DNA from 3 places in the Bradyrhizobium sp. ISRA430 genome. Region 1 is predicted to be linked to each of the others. Evidence: predicted binding sites of a transcription regulator. Region 1 holds the regulator's gene; each other region holds the start of a gene.
The links. Region 1 encodes PhoB, which activates phosphate uptake and scavenging genes when phosphate is short. Its sites were predicted from a motif close to TGTCATNNANCTGTCAT; they were not measured.

Region 1 (4,664 bases):
CTACAACGGCCTGACGGGATTGAACCTCCAGATCTTCACCGAAAGCACGCCGCCGCCCGGCTCGAACGAAGGCGGCCTGCTCAATGCCATCGTCGGCTCGCTGATCATGACCGTGCTCGGCGTCGGCATCGGTGCGCCGCTCGGCCTGTTCGCCGGCACCTATCTCGCCGAGTACGGCCGCAATGACAAGCTGACCTCGGTCATCCGTTTCATCAACGACATCCTGCTCAGCGCACCCTCGATCATCATCGGCCTGTTCATCTACGGCGCGGTGGTGGTGCCGATGCGCGGCTTCTCGGCGATCGCCGGCAGCCTCGCGCTCGCCGTGATCGTGATCCCGGTGGTGCTACGCACGACCGAGGACATGCTGCTCCTGGTGCCGAACGCGCTGCGTGAGGCGGCCTCGGCACTGGGCCTGCCGCGTTCATTGGTGATCAAGCGGATCGCCTATCGCGCGGCGCGCTCCGGCCTCATCACCGGCGTGCTGCTCGCGACCGCCCGCGTCGCCGGCGAGACTGCGCCGCTGCTGTTCACTGCGCTGTCGAACCAGTTCTTCAGCCTGAGCCTGAACAAGACGATAGCGAACCTGCCGGTCACCATCAACAACTTCGTGCAGAGCCCGTACGCCTACTGGAAGCAACTCGCCTGGAGCGGCGCGCTGCTGATCACGCTCACCGTGCTTGCCCTGAACATTGGCGCGCGCATCCTTGGCGCCGAGAGGACCGCAAAATGACCGACCTGTCCGTATCCGTGAGTTCCAACGGTCACCTGGCGTCGCAACCGCTGCCGGAGGCCCCGGCCAAGGTGACGGTTCGCAACCTCAACTTCTATTACGGCGAACACCACGCGCTGAAGAACATCAACCTGACGCTCGGCACCAACCGCGTCACGGCGTTCATCGGTCCGTCGGGCTGCGGCAAGTCGACCCTGCTGCGCATCTTCAATCGGATGTATGATCTCTATCCGGGCCAGCGTGTGACCGGTCAGCTCATGCTCGACCAGACCAACATTCTCGACCCCAAGCTCGATCTCAACCTGCTGCGGGCCCGCGTCGGCATGGTGTTCCAGAAGCCGACGCCGTTCCCGATGACGATCTACGAGAACATCGCCTTCGGCATCCGCCTCTATGAGAAGATCTCGAAGTCGGAGATGGACGACCGCGTCGAGAAGGCGCTGCGCGGCGGCGCGCTCTGGAACGAGGTCAAGGACAAGCTCAACGCCTCGGGCCTCTCGCTCTCCGGCGGCCAGCAGCAGCGCCTCTGCATCGCGCGCACCGTCGCGGTGCGCCCCGAAGTGATCCTGTTCGACGAGCCCTGCTCGGCGCTCGACCCGATCTCGACCGCCAAGGTCGAGGAGCTGATCCAGGAGCTGTCCGAGAACTACACGATCGCGATCGTCACCCATAACATGCAGCAAGCGGCGCGCGTTTCCGACAAGACCGCCTTCATGTATCTCGGCGAGCTGATCGAGTTCGACGACACCAGCAAGATCTTCACGTCGCCGAGCGATCGGCGTACGCAGGATTACATCACCGGCCGGTTCGGCTGAGGAGACAGGATATGGGTTCCGAACACACCGCAAAGGCCTTCGACACCGACCTTCAGGAGCTCACTCGACTGGTCGCAGAGATGGGCGGGATTGCCGAGCGCATGATCGTCGATTCCGTCGATGCGCTGATCCGCCGCGACGTCGCGCTCGGCCAGCGCGTCGTCGCCACCGACGTCGAGCTCGACGCGCTGCAGAAGCGTATCGAGGAGCGTGCCGTGCTCACCATCGCCCGCCGTCAGCCGATGGCGATCGACCTGCGCGAGATCGTTGGTGCGATGCGCGTGGCGACCGACCTCGAGCGCATCGGCGACCTTGCCAAGAACATGGGCAAGCGCGTCGCCGCGCTGGAGACGGACTTCCATCCGCTAAAGCTGTTCCGCGGCCTGGAACACATGACCGACCTGGTGCAGCAGCAGGTCAAGTCGGTGCTTGACGCCTATGCCGCGCATGACCTGCCGGCGGCGATGGCGGTGTGGAAGGGCGACGAGGAAGTCGACGCCATCTGCACCTCGCTGTTCCGCGAGCTCCTCACTTATATGATGGAGGATCCGCGCAACATCTCGTTCTGCATCCATCTGATGTTCTGCGCCAAGAACATCGAGCGGATCGGCGACCATGCCACCAACATCGCCGAGACCGTGTTTTACATGATCGAAGGTCAGGCCATCGCCGACAAGCGGCCGAAGGGCGACATGACGACCTTCGCCACGACGGTCCCGAATACGTAAGGAGCGACGACCCCATGGGCGCACGCATTATGGTGGTTGAGGACGAGGAGGCTCTGACCGAGCTCCTCCGCTACAACCTCGAAGGCGACGGCTATGACGTCGAGACGGTGATGCGCGGCGACGACGCCGATACCCGTCTCAAGGAACATATCCCCGACCTGATCGTGCTCGACTGGATGCTGCCGGGCCTGTCCGGCATCGAGCTGTGCCGGCGCTTGCGCACCAGGCCCGACACCAAGCAGCTTCCGATCATCATGCTCACCGCGCGCGGCGAGGAGAGTGAGCGGGTGCGGGGTCTTGCGACCGGTGCCGACGACTATATCGTCAAGCCGTTCTCGGTGCCCGAGCTCTTGGCGCGCGTAAAGGGCCTGCTCCGGCGCGCAAGCCCCGAGCGGCTCGCCACCGTGCTCGCCTATGGCGACATCGAGCTCGATCGTGAAAAGCGCCGCGTGGCGCGCTCGGGCCGGCCGATCGATCTCGGTCCGACCGAATATCGCCTGTTGGAGTTTTTCCTCGAGCATCCGGGTCGCGTGTTCTCGCGCGAGCAGCTTCTCGACAGCGTCTGGGGCCGCGACATCTACATCGACGAACGCACGGTCGACGTGCACATCGGCCGCCTGCGCAAGCTGCTCAATCTCGGCCGCGAGCAGGATCCGATCCGCACCGTGCGCGGCGCCGGCTATGCGCTGGATGACCGTTTCGCGAAGGCGGAGCAGACGTAAAGTCTGGGGCGGGATGGCTGGTTGTTGCCACACTTTCAGTCGTCGTCCCGGCGAAGGCCGAGACGCATAACCCCAGGGCGCAGTTGTCGCGCGACGATGATAACTCCGAGTCCCCGTAACCACATCGGCCGGTGGTTATGGATCCCGGCGTTCGCCGGGACGACACCGAGCTAGTTGAAGTGCCGTCGTGTAACGACGGCACCTAGTTCACCGACTAAACGCTAACTCAGCGCGTGCCCGGCTTCGCCGGAGCGCGGCGGCGATCCGCCGCCGGCTGATAGGCGACGCGCGAGTGCTGGGCGCAATAGGGCAGGCCGGTGAGCGCCTTGCCGCCGCAGAAGAAGAAATCCGGGCTCGAGGGATCGCCGACCGGCCAATGGCAGGTCGCCTCGTTCAGCTCGAGCAGCGACAGCCGCTGGCTCATCGGCACGACGTTGTCGTAGGTGACCGGATCGGGCTCAACCTCGACCTCGAAGACCTGCGCCAGCGCGGTGTTGCCGCGCGAGATCGGACGAGCCACCCGCATCATGTGCTGCGCGGGGCGCGCCTTACGCGGCCGCGGCGCCGCCGACGAGGGGCTCTTGGCGCGGCCGGACAGGCCGAGCCTGTGCACCTTGCCGATCACGGCATTGCGGGTCACATTGCCGAGCTCGGCTGCGATCTGGCTGGCCGAAAGTCCAGCCTCCCAGAGCTTTTTCAACTGCTCGACGCGATCGTCGGACCATGTCAAAACCGTCATTGCACCCTTTCCCTCGCCGCGCGCCAGCCACCCTGGCCCTCGCGGCGAATGCCTAAGCCTCGAAAACCCGTGCCGCCAGAATCCTTTAAGGCTCGCCGGGCGCGACTAGAGCGCCCGAACGTTTACGCCGGTACATGAGAACTTAGAGGATCAGAACCGCTGCACGAGATGTCGTATCTGACAGCCCAAACGCTACAATATGGCGTGACTCACGCGCAAGAGTCCGCCGACTCGCTTCCACATGTTCCGTAACGAAAACCCCGCAAAGTAGGCACCGCAAGACTACGGATTCTGCGTTTCCCGAGGCTTGCCGGCGGCATTGACAGGCGTTCTACCAAGCATAAGATAGTTCTACGTGCCGCCCTGAAAAGGCGGCACGTTTCGTTTTCCGGGACGGTCAATGGTGCGCTGCGCAATGCGCGTTGAGGCCGTCCTCAACACCAAGTGACAGTCATGACCAAGAGCGCCGCGCCGCATCTGCTTCCTGTTTTCGCCAGAGCCGACATCGGTTTCGAGCGTGGCGAAGGCTGCTGGCTGATCGCCACGAATGGCGAGCGCTATCTCGACTTCACCTCCGGCGTCGCGGTCAACGCGCTCGGCCATGCCCATCCCGCACTGGTCAAGGCGTTGCAGGAGCAGGCGACGAAGCTCTGGCACATGTCGAACCTGTTCCAGAGCCCGGATGGCGAGCGTCTTGCGGCGCGCCTCTGTAACGAGAGCTTTGCGGACTTCGTGTTCTTCTGCAATTCCGGCGCGGAAGCGCTGGAATGCGTCATCAAGGTCGTGCGCCGCTATCACGCGTCGAAAGGTCATCCCGAGCGCTATCGCATGATCACCTTCGAGGGTGCCTTCCACGGCCGCACGCTCGCGACGCTGGCTGCAACCGGCTCGGCCAAATATCTCGAAGGTTTCGGGCCGCCGATGGAA
Region 2 (4,664 bases), 1.1 Mb from region 1:
TCAGCAGGGTCTCCGCCAACATCTTCAACCATTTGCGCCAGCCCCACAGCCACTCGCCAACATCGGTCCAGACGCGCTGGCCGCTGTCGAGCGTGAGAATGCGATCGAAATAGCTGACGAAGTTGCCGAAATAGGTGAAGAGAGTGCGCAGGTTCACTTCCGCGCCAATCGCTGACAGGACCAGAGCGGAAATGAATAGTGCAATCCCAAGCAGGAGACGAAGCCGCTTGCGCGTCACTGCCTGGCGATAGGCGGCATCGAGCGCGGCCAATTGCTGTTCGGGAAGGATCGAAACCGCGAGCGTCATTTGATCAGGGAGCGTGACCCGTCAAAAGAGAAGGAGCCGGGTCCCTCGACCCGGCTCCAGTGCATCGTCCCGAAAACTCAGGACGCCTTCTTCTTACGCAGAGCATCGACGAACTTGATCAGCTCGATCGTGCCATCCCAATCCTTGGTGGTCGCGGGATGAAAGCCCTTCTTCTGGCCGTCGGAGAGGCGCTCGAACGCGGCCTTGTCCTTGGTCGGCGCATCGAAGAACGCCTTCGCGATCGCCGCCTTGGCGTCTTCCGGCAGGTCAGAGTTGTAGGCGTAGGGCCCGTTGATGATCGGCGCCGACTTGTGGATGATGCGGAAATCGTCCTTCTTCATCGCCGAACCGTCGGCATTCTTCAGCATGCCCTTGGTCAGCATCTGCGCCAGCGTGGAATCGTCGTCGCTGGTCCACTGGTTGGCCGCGACGTCGACCGTGCCCTGCGCCAGCGCCAGCATCGCGTTCTCATGGCTGCCCGTGAACACGACCTTGCTGAAATAGCCGTCGGCATCCGGAATGCCCATCTTGTCGAGCTCGAAGCGCGGCACGTTGTTACCGGAGGTCGAGTTCGGGTCGACGAGGCCGAGGTTCTTGCCCTTGAGCTGATCGACGCTCTTGTACGGGCTGCTCGCTTTAACGAAGAACACCGAGTAGTAGCCGGTCGAGCCATCGGCGTTGATGTCGTTGGCAAAGGCATCGGTCTTGACGCCGGTCAGGCGAGCGCGCGCGAACGAGGCCGAGCCGTAGCTTGCGATGTGGATGTTGCCGGCGCGCTGGCCCTCGATCACCGCGGCATAGTCATTGGCGATGCGCAGCGTGACCTTCACGCCGAGTTGCTTCGACAGGTATTCCACGAAGGGCGTCCAGCGCTCGGTGACGCCGGAGGCGTTTTCGGCCGGAACCACCGCGAAGGTCAGTTCGGGATATTTGGCCTTCCAGTCATCGGCGTAAGCGGATCCGGCAAAGGCCAGCATGGTGGCGCCGGCAAGGACTAATCTGCGAGTGATCATGGTACCCTCTTCATCGGTTGGGGTCGGTTGACGCAAAACTGAAAACGCAGGCGCTGGCTCAGGCGGCTGCCGCAGTCCCGAGCGCCGGAACGCCTTGAGGCGCGGGCACGGGCATGCCGCCCATGACGTCGGCGGCTTCGAGATCGTACAGCTCTCGCGCGACGTGATCGGTCAGCGCGGACGGCGCGCCGTCGAAAACCACGCGGCCCGCCGCCATGCCGATCAGGCGGTCGCAATAGGTGCGCGCCAGATCGAGCGAATGCAGGTTGCAGAGCACGGTGATGCCGAAGTGCTTGTTGATGCGGAGCAGCGCATCCATCACGATCTTGGTGTTGCGCGGATCGAGCGAGGCGATCGGCTCGTCGGCGAGAATGATGTCGGGCTGCTGGACCAGTGCGCGTGCGATCGCAACGCGCTGCTGCTGGCCGCCGGAGAGCTGGTCGGCGCGCTGGGCGGCGAGCGAGGCAATGTCAAATTGCTCCAGCGCCGACATCGCCAGCGCCCTGTCTTGCTCGGGCCACACTTGCGCGAGCGAGCGCCAGGCGGGAATGACGGCCAGACGTCCCATCAGCACGTTGGTCAGCACATCGAGCCGACCGACCAGGTTGAATTGCTGGAAGATCATCGCCGATCGCGCCCGCCATTGCCGCAGCTCCTTGCCGCGCAGCGCAGTGACGTCGACGCCCTCGAACAGGATGCGTCCGTGCGTCGGCGTCACGAGGCGATTGATGGTCCGCAGCAAGGTCGACTTGCCGGCACCGGAACGTCCGATCACGCCGACGAAGCCGCCGGGGGAAATTTGAAACGAAGCGTCGTCCACCGCAGCTTTTGCGCCGAAGCGGCACGTCAGACCTTCCACCACCAGCATGCAGGGCTCCAGAGTAACTGGCTGCCACCGCTAACGCCGACGCTTGACACTTGTGTGACATGCGCGTTGCCGTGCGGCGATCCTACACACCTCATCCCCTGTCATTGTGGCGTCATGACATTGTCATCGAGCCGCTCGAAGACAGGCGCCCCTCCTCGATCTTTCGGATGCAACATGGTCGCCAAAGTGCTTTCGGTCCAACCGACCATCGATCCCTCGGCAAAGCTGCACGAGACGAGGCTCGGCGCCTATACCGAGGTCGGCGCGCGCACGATCCTGCACGAAGTGACGATGGGCGATTACTCCTACGTGATGAATGACGCGCAGATCACCTACACGACGATCGGCAAGTTCTGCTCGATCGCGGCGATGACGCGCATCAATCCCGGAAACCATCCGATGCATCGCGCCACGCAGGCCCATTTCACCTATCGCTCGAGCGCTTATTTCCCGGGCGAGAGCGACGACGCCGATTTCTTCGACTGGCGACGTCAGCATCATGTCCATATCGGCCACGACGTCTGGATCGGTCACGGCGCGATCGTGCTGCCTGGCCGCAACATCGGCACCGGCGCGGTGATCGCGGCCGGCGCCATCGCCACCAAGGACGTGCCGGCCTATACCATCGTCGCCGGCAATCCGGCGCGGATCGTCCGGCGGCGATTCTCGGAAGAGATCGCCGGACGGCTCGCCAGGCTCGCCTGGTGGGATTGGGATCACGACAAGTTGCGTGAAGCTCTGCCCGATTTCCGCAATCTCGGGATTGAAGATTTCCTGTCGACATACGAAGCACGGGCAAGTTCCCTTACGAGCTCTCCTGCCAGCAAACGAAGCGCGGTCGCGTGACAGACATTTTCCTTGAAGGTGGCCGGACCCTGATCGGCTCCGAGCTCGTCGAAACTTCGCTTGCCGTGTCCGGACAGGACATTGCGCGGATCGATGCGCCTCGCGCCCGTGCGCGGCTGGCGATCGACGCGCGCAACCTGCTGGTCCTGCCCGGCATCGTCGATCTGCATGGCGATGCCTTCGAGCGGCAGATGATGCCGCGCGCCGGCGTCGACTTCCCGATCGATGTCGCGCTTGCCGACAGCGACCGCCAGGCGATCAGCAACGGCATCACCACGGTGTTCCACGCCACGACCTGTTCGTGGGAGCCGGGCCTGCGCAGCGGCGACAATGCGAGGAGCCTGATGGAGGCGATCGAGCGCCAGCGCCCGCAATTCGCCGCCGACACCCGCTTCCACCTGCGGCACGAGACCTACAATCTCGACGCCGAAGACGAGATCGGCCAGTGGCTGGCCGAGGGTCGCATCGACCTGTTCGCCTTCAACGACCACATGGACGGTACCGTTGCCGACATGGCGAAGCCGCGCAAGCGCAACCGCATGGTGGAGCGCACCGGGCTGTCGAACGAAGACTTCGACCGGCTGGTCGATCGCGTGGTCTCGCGCGCCGCCGAGGTGCCGGCCTCGATTTCGCGGTTGGCCGCTGCGGCACGCGCCGCCGAGGTGCGGATGCTGTCGCATGACGACGGAACGCCGGCGATGCGCCGGGAATATCGCGCCCTGGGTGCGATGATCGCCGAGTTTCCGATCAACGAGGAGACGGCGCGGGATGCCGCCGCCAACGGCGACGCCATCGTCTACGGTGCGCCGAACGTCGTGCGCGGCGGCAGCCACACCGGCTGGACCAGGGCGTCCGACATGATCGCCAAGGGGCTCTGCACCGTGCTGGCGTCGGACTATTATTATCCTGCGCAATTGCTCGCGGCGTTCCGACTCGCTGCCGATGGCATACTGCCGCTCACCGAAGCCTGGAATCTGGTCTCCGCCGGGCCCGCACGCGCCACCGGCCTTGGCGATCGCGGCACGCTGGCGGAAGGACGTCGTGCCGACATTCTCCTGGTCGACGACACCGTACCGCTGCGGCCGCGGCTCGTCGCCGTGATCGCAGCAGGGCGGCTCGTGCACCTGACAGATGCGGCGCGGCTGCTCGGCCCCGCGGCCACGCCGCGCGAGGCTGTCGTCGCGGCGTAAAGCGGTTATGCTCAGGCAATGACAGGTTTTCCCCGCTACGCGATCTATCATGCAGCCAGCGCCCATAGCGCTCTCTCGCGTTTTGGCGCCGAGCTGCTCGGCTATGACGCTCACACCGGCAACGAGCTGCCCTTCCCCGAGGAAGCACGGCGTGTCGCGCCGGACTGGCGCGACGTCACCGCCGATCCTCGCAAATACGGCTTTCACGGCACGCTGAAAGCGCCGATGGCACTCGCGCCCGAAAAGACCGAAGCCGAGCTCGCCGCCGCCTGCGCGACGTTCGCCGCGAAAGCGCGGCCCATTCCGGTGATCCGTCCCGTTGTCGATTCCATCAGCGGCTTCATTGCCGTCATTCCGGCCGAGCCGGTCGCCGCGCTCCAGCAGCTCGCCGCTGATTGCACGCGCGATTTCGACTCTTTTCGCGCAGCACTGACCACGGA
Region 3 (4,664 bases), 400 kb from region 1:
TAGACCTTGTAGACCAGCGTTTCCGTCGACTTGCCGGGACCGCCGCGGGTCATGGTGTCGATGATGCCGAAGGTGTCGAAGAAGGCGTAGACGATGTTGACGACCAGGAGGAAGAAGATGGTCGGCGACAGCAGCGGGAACGTCACGGTCCAGAACCGCCGCATCGGGCGCGCACCGTCGATGGCGGCTGCCTCGATCACGCTCCTCGGTATGCTCTGCAGGCCGGCGAGGAAGAACAGGAAGTTGTAGGAGATCTGCTTCCAGGCCGCGGCGAGGATGATCAGCGTTGCTGCCTGGTTGCCGTCGAGCAGCGGATTCCAGTCGATGCCGGCGGCGCGAAGATAGCGCGAGAGCACGCCGAGCGAGGGGTGCAGCATGAAGATCCAGAGCACGCCGACCACGGGCGGGGCGACCGCGTAGGGCCAGATCAGCAGCGTGCGGTAGATCGTGCCGCCGCGCAACGGCTTGTCCGCCATCACGGCGAGCAGCAGCGCGAGGGACAGCGAAGAGACGGCGATGGCGAACGAGAAGAAGAACGTCCGGACGATCGCCTCGAAATAGGCGGGCTCCCGAAACAGGTCGAGGTAGTTGTCGACCCAGACGAAGCTGGTCGACAGACCGAAAGCATCCTGCAGCAGGAACGATTGGATCACCGCCTGCGCGGCCGGCCAGTAGAAAAAGATCAGGACAATCGCGAGTTGCGGCGCAACCAGCGCGTAGGGCAACAGCTTTGACTGGAAGATGGCCTGCTTTTGCATGATGTCAGCAGAAGCGGCAGGCCACGCATCCGCGGCCTGCCGCTCATTGCCTCACTTGACCGCGGTCTTTTCGAACTGCCGCAGCATCTGGTTGCCGCGTTCGACGGCGGCATCCAGCGCCTGCTTGGCGGTCTTCTTGCCGGCGAGCGCCTGCTCAATCTCTTCCGACCAGACATCACGGAGCTGAACCATGTTGCCGAGGCGCAGGCCGCGCGAATTCTCGGTCGGCTCCTTATTGGTCAGTTCGAGCAGCGGGGTCTCGAGATAGGGCTGATCCTTGTAGAAGCCCTCGGCCTTGGCCTTCTCATAGGCCGCCTTGGTGATCGGCAGGTAGCCGGAAGCCTTGTGGATATACACCTGGCGATCGGTGTCCGAGAGGAAGGCCAGGAATTTCGCGACGCCCTTATATTCTTCGGCCGACTTGCCGCCCATGACCCAGAGCGAGGCGCCGCCGATGATCGAGTTCTGCGGCGCGCCCTTGACGTCCGGATAATAGGGCATCGGCACGGCGGTGAAGTTGAACTTGGCCTGCGCCTTGACGTTGCCGAAGAAGGCCGACGAGGTCAGGTAGAGCGGGCATTCGCCGGAGGTGAAACGGCCTTCGCCGGTGTTGGTGCGGCCGGCATAATCGTAGGTCTTATCCTTCTGGAGCTCGACCAGTTTCTCGAGATGCTTGACCTGGAGCGGTCCGTTGAACTCCAGCACGGTGTCGAAGCCGTCGAGCCCGTTGGCTTTCGTGGACAGCGGCACGTTGTGCCAGGCCGAGAGCTGCTCGAGATTGACCCATGTGACCCAGGAGTTCGAGAAGCCGCAGGTGGGATGGCCGTTGGCGTGGAGCTTCTTGGCGGCGTCGAACACCTCGGGCCAGGTCTTCGGAATCTCGACGTTCGCCTTCTTCAGCTCGTCGAGGTTGACCCACATGACCGTGGACGACGAGTTGAAGGGGAAGGACAGCATTTCGCCCTTCGAGGTCGAGTAGTAGCCGGTGATCGCAGGCAGATAGGCCTTCGGATCGAACTTCTCGCCGGTCTCGGCCATCAGCTTGTAGACCGGTTTGACTGCGCCGGTCGCGGCCATCATGGTCGCGGTTCCGACTTCGAACACCTGCATGATGTGGGGCGCGTTGCCGGCACGGAAGGCCGCGATGCCGGCGTTCATGGTGTCGGGGTAGTTGCCCTTGTAGGTCGGGATGACCTTGTAATCGCTCTGCGACGCGTTGAAGTCGTTGGCGAGCTTGACGATGACGTCGTTGTTCGCGCCGGTCATCGCGTGCCACCACTGGATTTCGGTCGCGGCCAAGGCCGGCGAGGCGGCAAAGCCGAACGTGACCGCAAAAGCGGCAGCCGCAGCAAATGGTCGAAGAGCCATCAAGAAAACCTCCCTTGGGCCGTCAAAAATGATCGCTTGCGCTAGCAGCGCCATATGACGTTCACATGACTGTGTAAGCGGCCGAAACGAAAGCGGCAAGCGCTGGAAAAGGGAAGCTGTCAAATAGGCGAATGCGCGTCCGGGGCAGCCGCAGCCGTTCGCGCCGCACTATCGTGCTCGCGCCGCAGTGCGGCATCGGCTGTCGGATGCGAGGTGTGCGGGCCTCAGCGCTTGCGCTCGGGGCCGCAGACCACGCCCTTGGCGAGCATCGCGTCGATCTCGGCCCTGGAGTATCCGAACTCGCCGAGCACCTCGGCGGAATGCTGGCTGAATTTCGGCGGCAGCCGGCGCAGGCTCGGCTTGCTGCGGTCGAGCCGGATCGGCGAGGCGACGCCCTTGTACCAGTCCTTCTCGATGACATCGCCGCGGTAGATCGTATGCGGGTTGGTCAGCGCCTGGTCGATCTTCTGCACCGGGCCGGCGGGAAGGCCCGCGGCGAGCAGGCGATTGCAGAGCGGCTCGGCCTCGTGCTGGCTGAACACCGCGGCAAGCTCTGCGCGCAGCGCCTCGCGATTGGCGATGCGGTCCTTGTTGCGGGCAAAGCGCGGATCGGTGCCGAGCTCCACCTTGCCGATCTCCTTGCACAACTTGCGGAAGGTTCCGTCGTTGCCGACGCCGATGAAGATGTCGTCGGTCTTGGTCGGGAAGATCGCGTAAGGCACGAGATTGGGGTGCTCGTTGCCGGTGAGGCCCGGCGGCTTGCCATGCATGAAATAGTTCGCGGTGTGCGGATGCATGATGGCAAGGCCGGTCTCGTATAGCGTGGTCTCGAGGAACTGGCCAAGCCCTGAGCGCTGCCGTTCCGACAGCGCCATCAGGATGCCGATCGCCGCATAGAGGCCGGTGGTGATGTCGACCAGCGGCACGCCGATCCGCATCGGGCCGCTTTCCGGCGAGCCGGTCGCCGCGATCATGCCGGTCATGGCCTGGATGATGGCGTCATAGCCGGGATTGCCGCCGCGCGGACCGTCGGCGCCGAAACCGCAGATCCGGCAGTGCACGAGCCGCGGAAATTTTTCGCGCAGAACCTCGTTGCCGATGCCCCATTTCTCCAGCGTGCCCGGCTTGAAATTCTCGATCAGGACGTCGGCCGTCTCCAGCATCTTGAGCAGCACGGCGCGGCCGCCCTCGGAGGCGAGGTCGAGGCCGATCGAGCGCTTGTTGCGGTTGATGCCGACGAAATAGGCCGCGTCCTCCTCGTGGAAGGGAGGGCCCCACTCGCGCACCTCGTCGCCTGCCGGCGGCTCGACCTTGATCACGTCGGCGCCATGATCGGCGAGGATCTGCGTGCAGTAGGGGCCGCCGAGCACGCGCGTGAGGTCGATGACGCGCAGTCCGCTCATTGCGCCGTTAGCGGCTTCGGAAGTCATGGCAGCAAACCTTCGCTTCAACCCTGTGTCGATCGTTGAGCACAGGCCTAGCGAGGTTCGCCCACGCCAGCAATGGCGTCCCGCGTAGGGGCGTATGCGCCGCCGCTCGCCAATCCCGCGGCGTGGCAAATCGAGCGAATGGCCGGCCCGAGGGGGATCTCGGGCCGGCCGATCCACGTCGATCAGACGACCTTCAGGCGGACGTCGACATTGCCGCGGGTGGCGTTGGAATAGGGGCAGACCTGGTGGGCCTTTTCGACCAGCGCCTCGGCCTCCGCGCGCGGCACGCCGGGCAGCGAGATGGCCAGATCGATGTCGAGCCCGAAGCCGCCCTCGGAACGCGGGCCGATGCCGACCGTTGAGGTGACGGAGGTGTCAGCGGGGACCTTCGGGCCGCCCTGCGAGGCCACGAATTTCATCGCGCCGATGAAGCAGGCGGCATATCCGGCCGCAAAGAGCTGTTCGGGATTGTTGCCGGCGCCGCCTCCGCCGCCGAGCTCCTTCGGCGTGGTGAGCTTGACGTCGAGGGCGCCGTCGAGGGTTGCGGCATGGCCATCGCGGCCGCCGGTGGCCTTCGCGCTGGTCTTGTAGAGGACATTCACGGACATCTTCGTCTCCTGGGGTTCCGGTTGGGACGCGATCTTTATTGCAAACAATTAGATTGCGTGCAATTGAAATTAAGCAGCCTCACATTTAATTGTTCGCAATTGAATCGGAGGCTGCCGCGTCCCACAATGCCAAGACGAATCCCTTGAGGCTCTCCATGGTCCGGAAACAATTGGCGGCCGATCAGCCGCTGCGGCTCGATAACCAGATCTGCTTTGCGGTCTATTCGGCCGCCCATGCCTTCAACCGCGTCTACAAGCCGCTGCTCGACCGACTCGGCCTGACCTACCCGCAGTATCTGGTGATGTTGGTGCTGTGGGAGCAGGACGACGTGCCGGTGAAGGACATCGGCGAGAAGCTGTTCTTGGATTCCGGCACCCTGACGCCGCTCCTGAAGCGGCTCGAGGCGGCCCATCTGGTCCGGCGTACGCGCTCGAGCGAGGATGAACGTCAGGTGCTGATTGCCCTGACGCCGCAGGGGCACGCATTGAAGGACAAGGCG

Region 2: a site for PhoB is predicted at 2,299-2,315, ahead of phnC (phosphonate ABC transporter ATP-binding protein). Genes of this name have one in related genera too.
Region 3: a site for PhoB is predicted at 2,181-2,197, ahead of ugpB (sn-glycerol-3-phosphate ABC transporter substrate-binding protein UgpB). Genes of this name have one in related genera too.

What each region holds. Positions count from the first base shown of each region.
Region 1 is NZ_CP094516.1:4,980,331-4,984,994, reverse strand. It holds gene pstA (phosphate ABC transporter permease PstA) at 1-733, shown strand, start outside; gene pstB (phosphate ABC transporter ATP-binding protein PstB) at 730-1,548, shown strand; gene phoU (phosphate signaling complex protein PhoU) at 1,560-2,276, shown strand; gene phoB (phosphate regulon transcriptional regulator PhoB) at 2,291-2,998, shown strand; gene MTX21_RS23690 (GcrA family cell cycle regulator) at 3,225-3,737, opposite strand; gene MTX21_RS23685 (aspartate aminotransferase family protein) at 4,191-4,664, shown strand, end outside.
Region 2 is NZ_CP094516.1:6,102,653-6,107,316, reverse strand. It holds gene phnE (phosphonate ABC transporter, permease protein PhnE) at 1-307, opposite strand, end outside; gene phnD (phosphonate ABC transporter substrate-binding protein) at 385-1,320, opposite strand; gene phnC (phosphonate ABC transporter ATP-binding protein) at 1,379-2,188, opposite strand; gene MTX21_RS28895 (chloramphenicol acetyltransferase) at 2,363-3,034, shown strand; gene MTX21_RS28890 (alpha-D-ribose 1-methylphosphonate 5-triphosphate diphosphatase) at 3,031-4,224, shown strand; gene MTX21_RS28885 (DUF1045 domain-containing protein) at 4,243-4,664, shown strand, end outside.
Region 3 is NZ_CP094516.1:5,377,408-5,382,071, reverse strand. It holds gene ugpA (sn-glycerol-3-phosphate ABC transporter permease UgpA) at 1-758, opposite strand, end outside; gene ugpB (sn-glycerol-3-phosphate ABC transporter substrate-binding protein UgpB) at 810-2,126, opposite strand; gene MTX21_RS25505 (CaiB/BaiF CoA-transferase family protein) at 2,351-3,556, opposite strand; gene MTX21_RS25500 (organic hydroperoxide resistance protein) at 3,739-4,164, opposite strand; gene MTX21_RS25495 (MarR family transcriptional regulator) at 4,320-4,664, shown strand, end outside.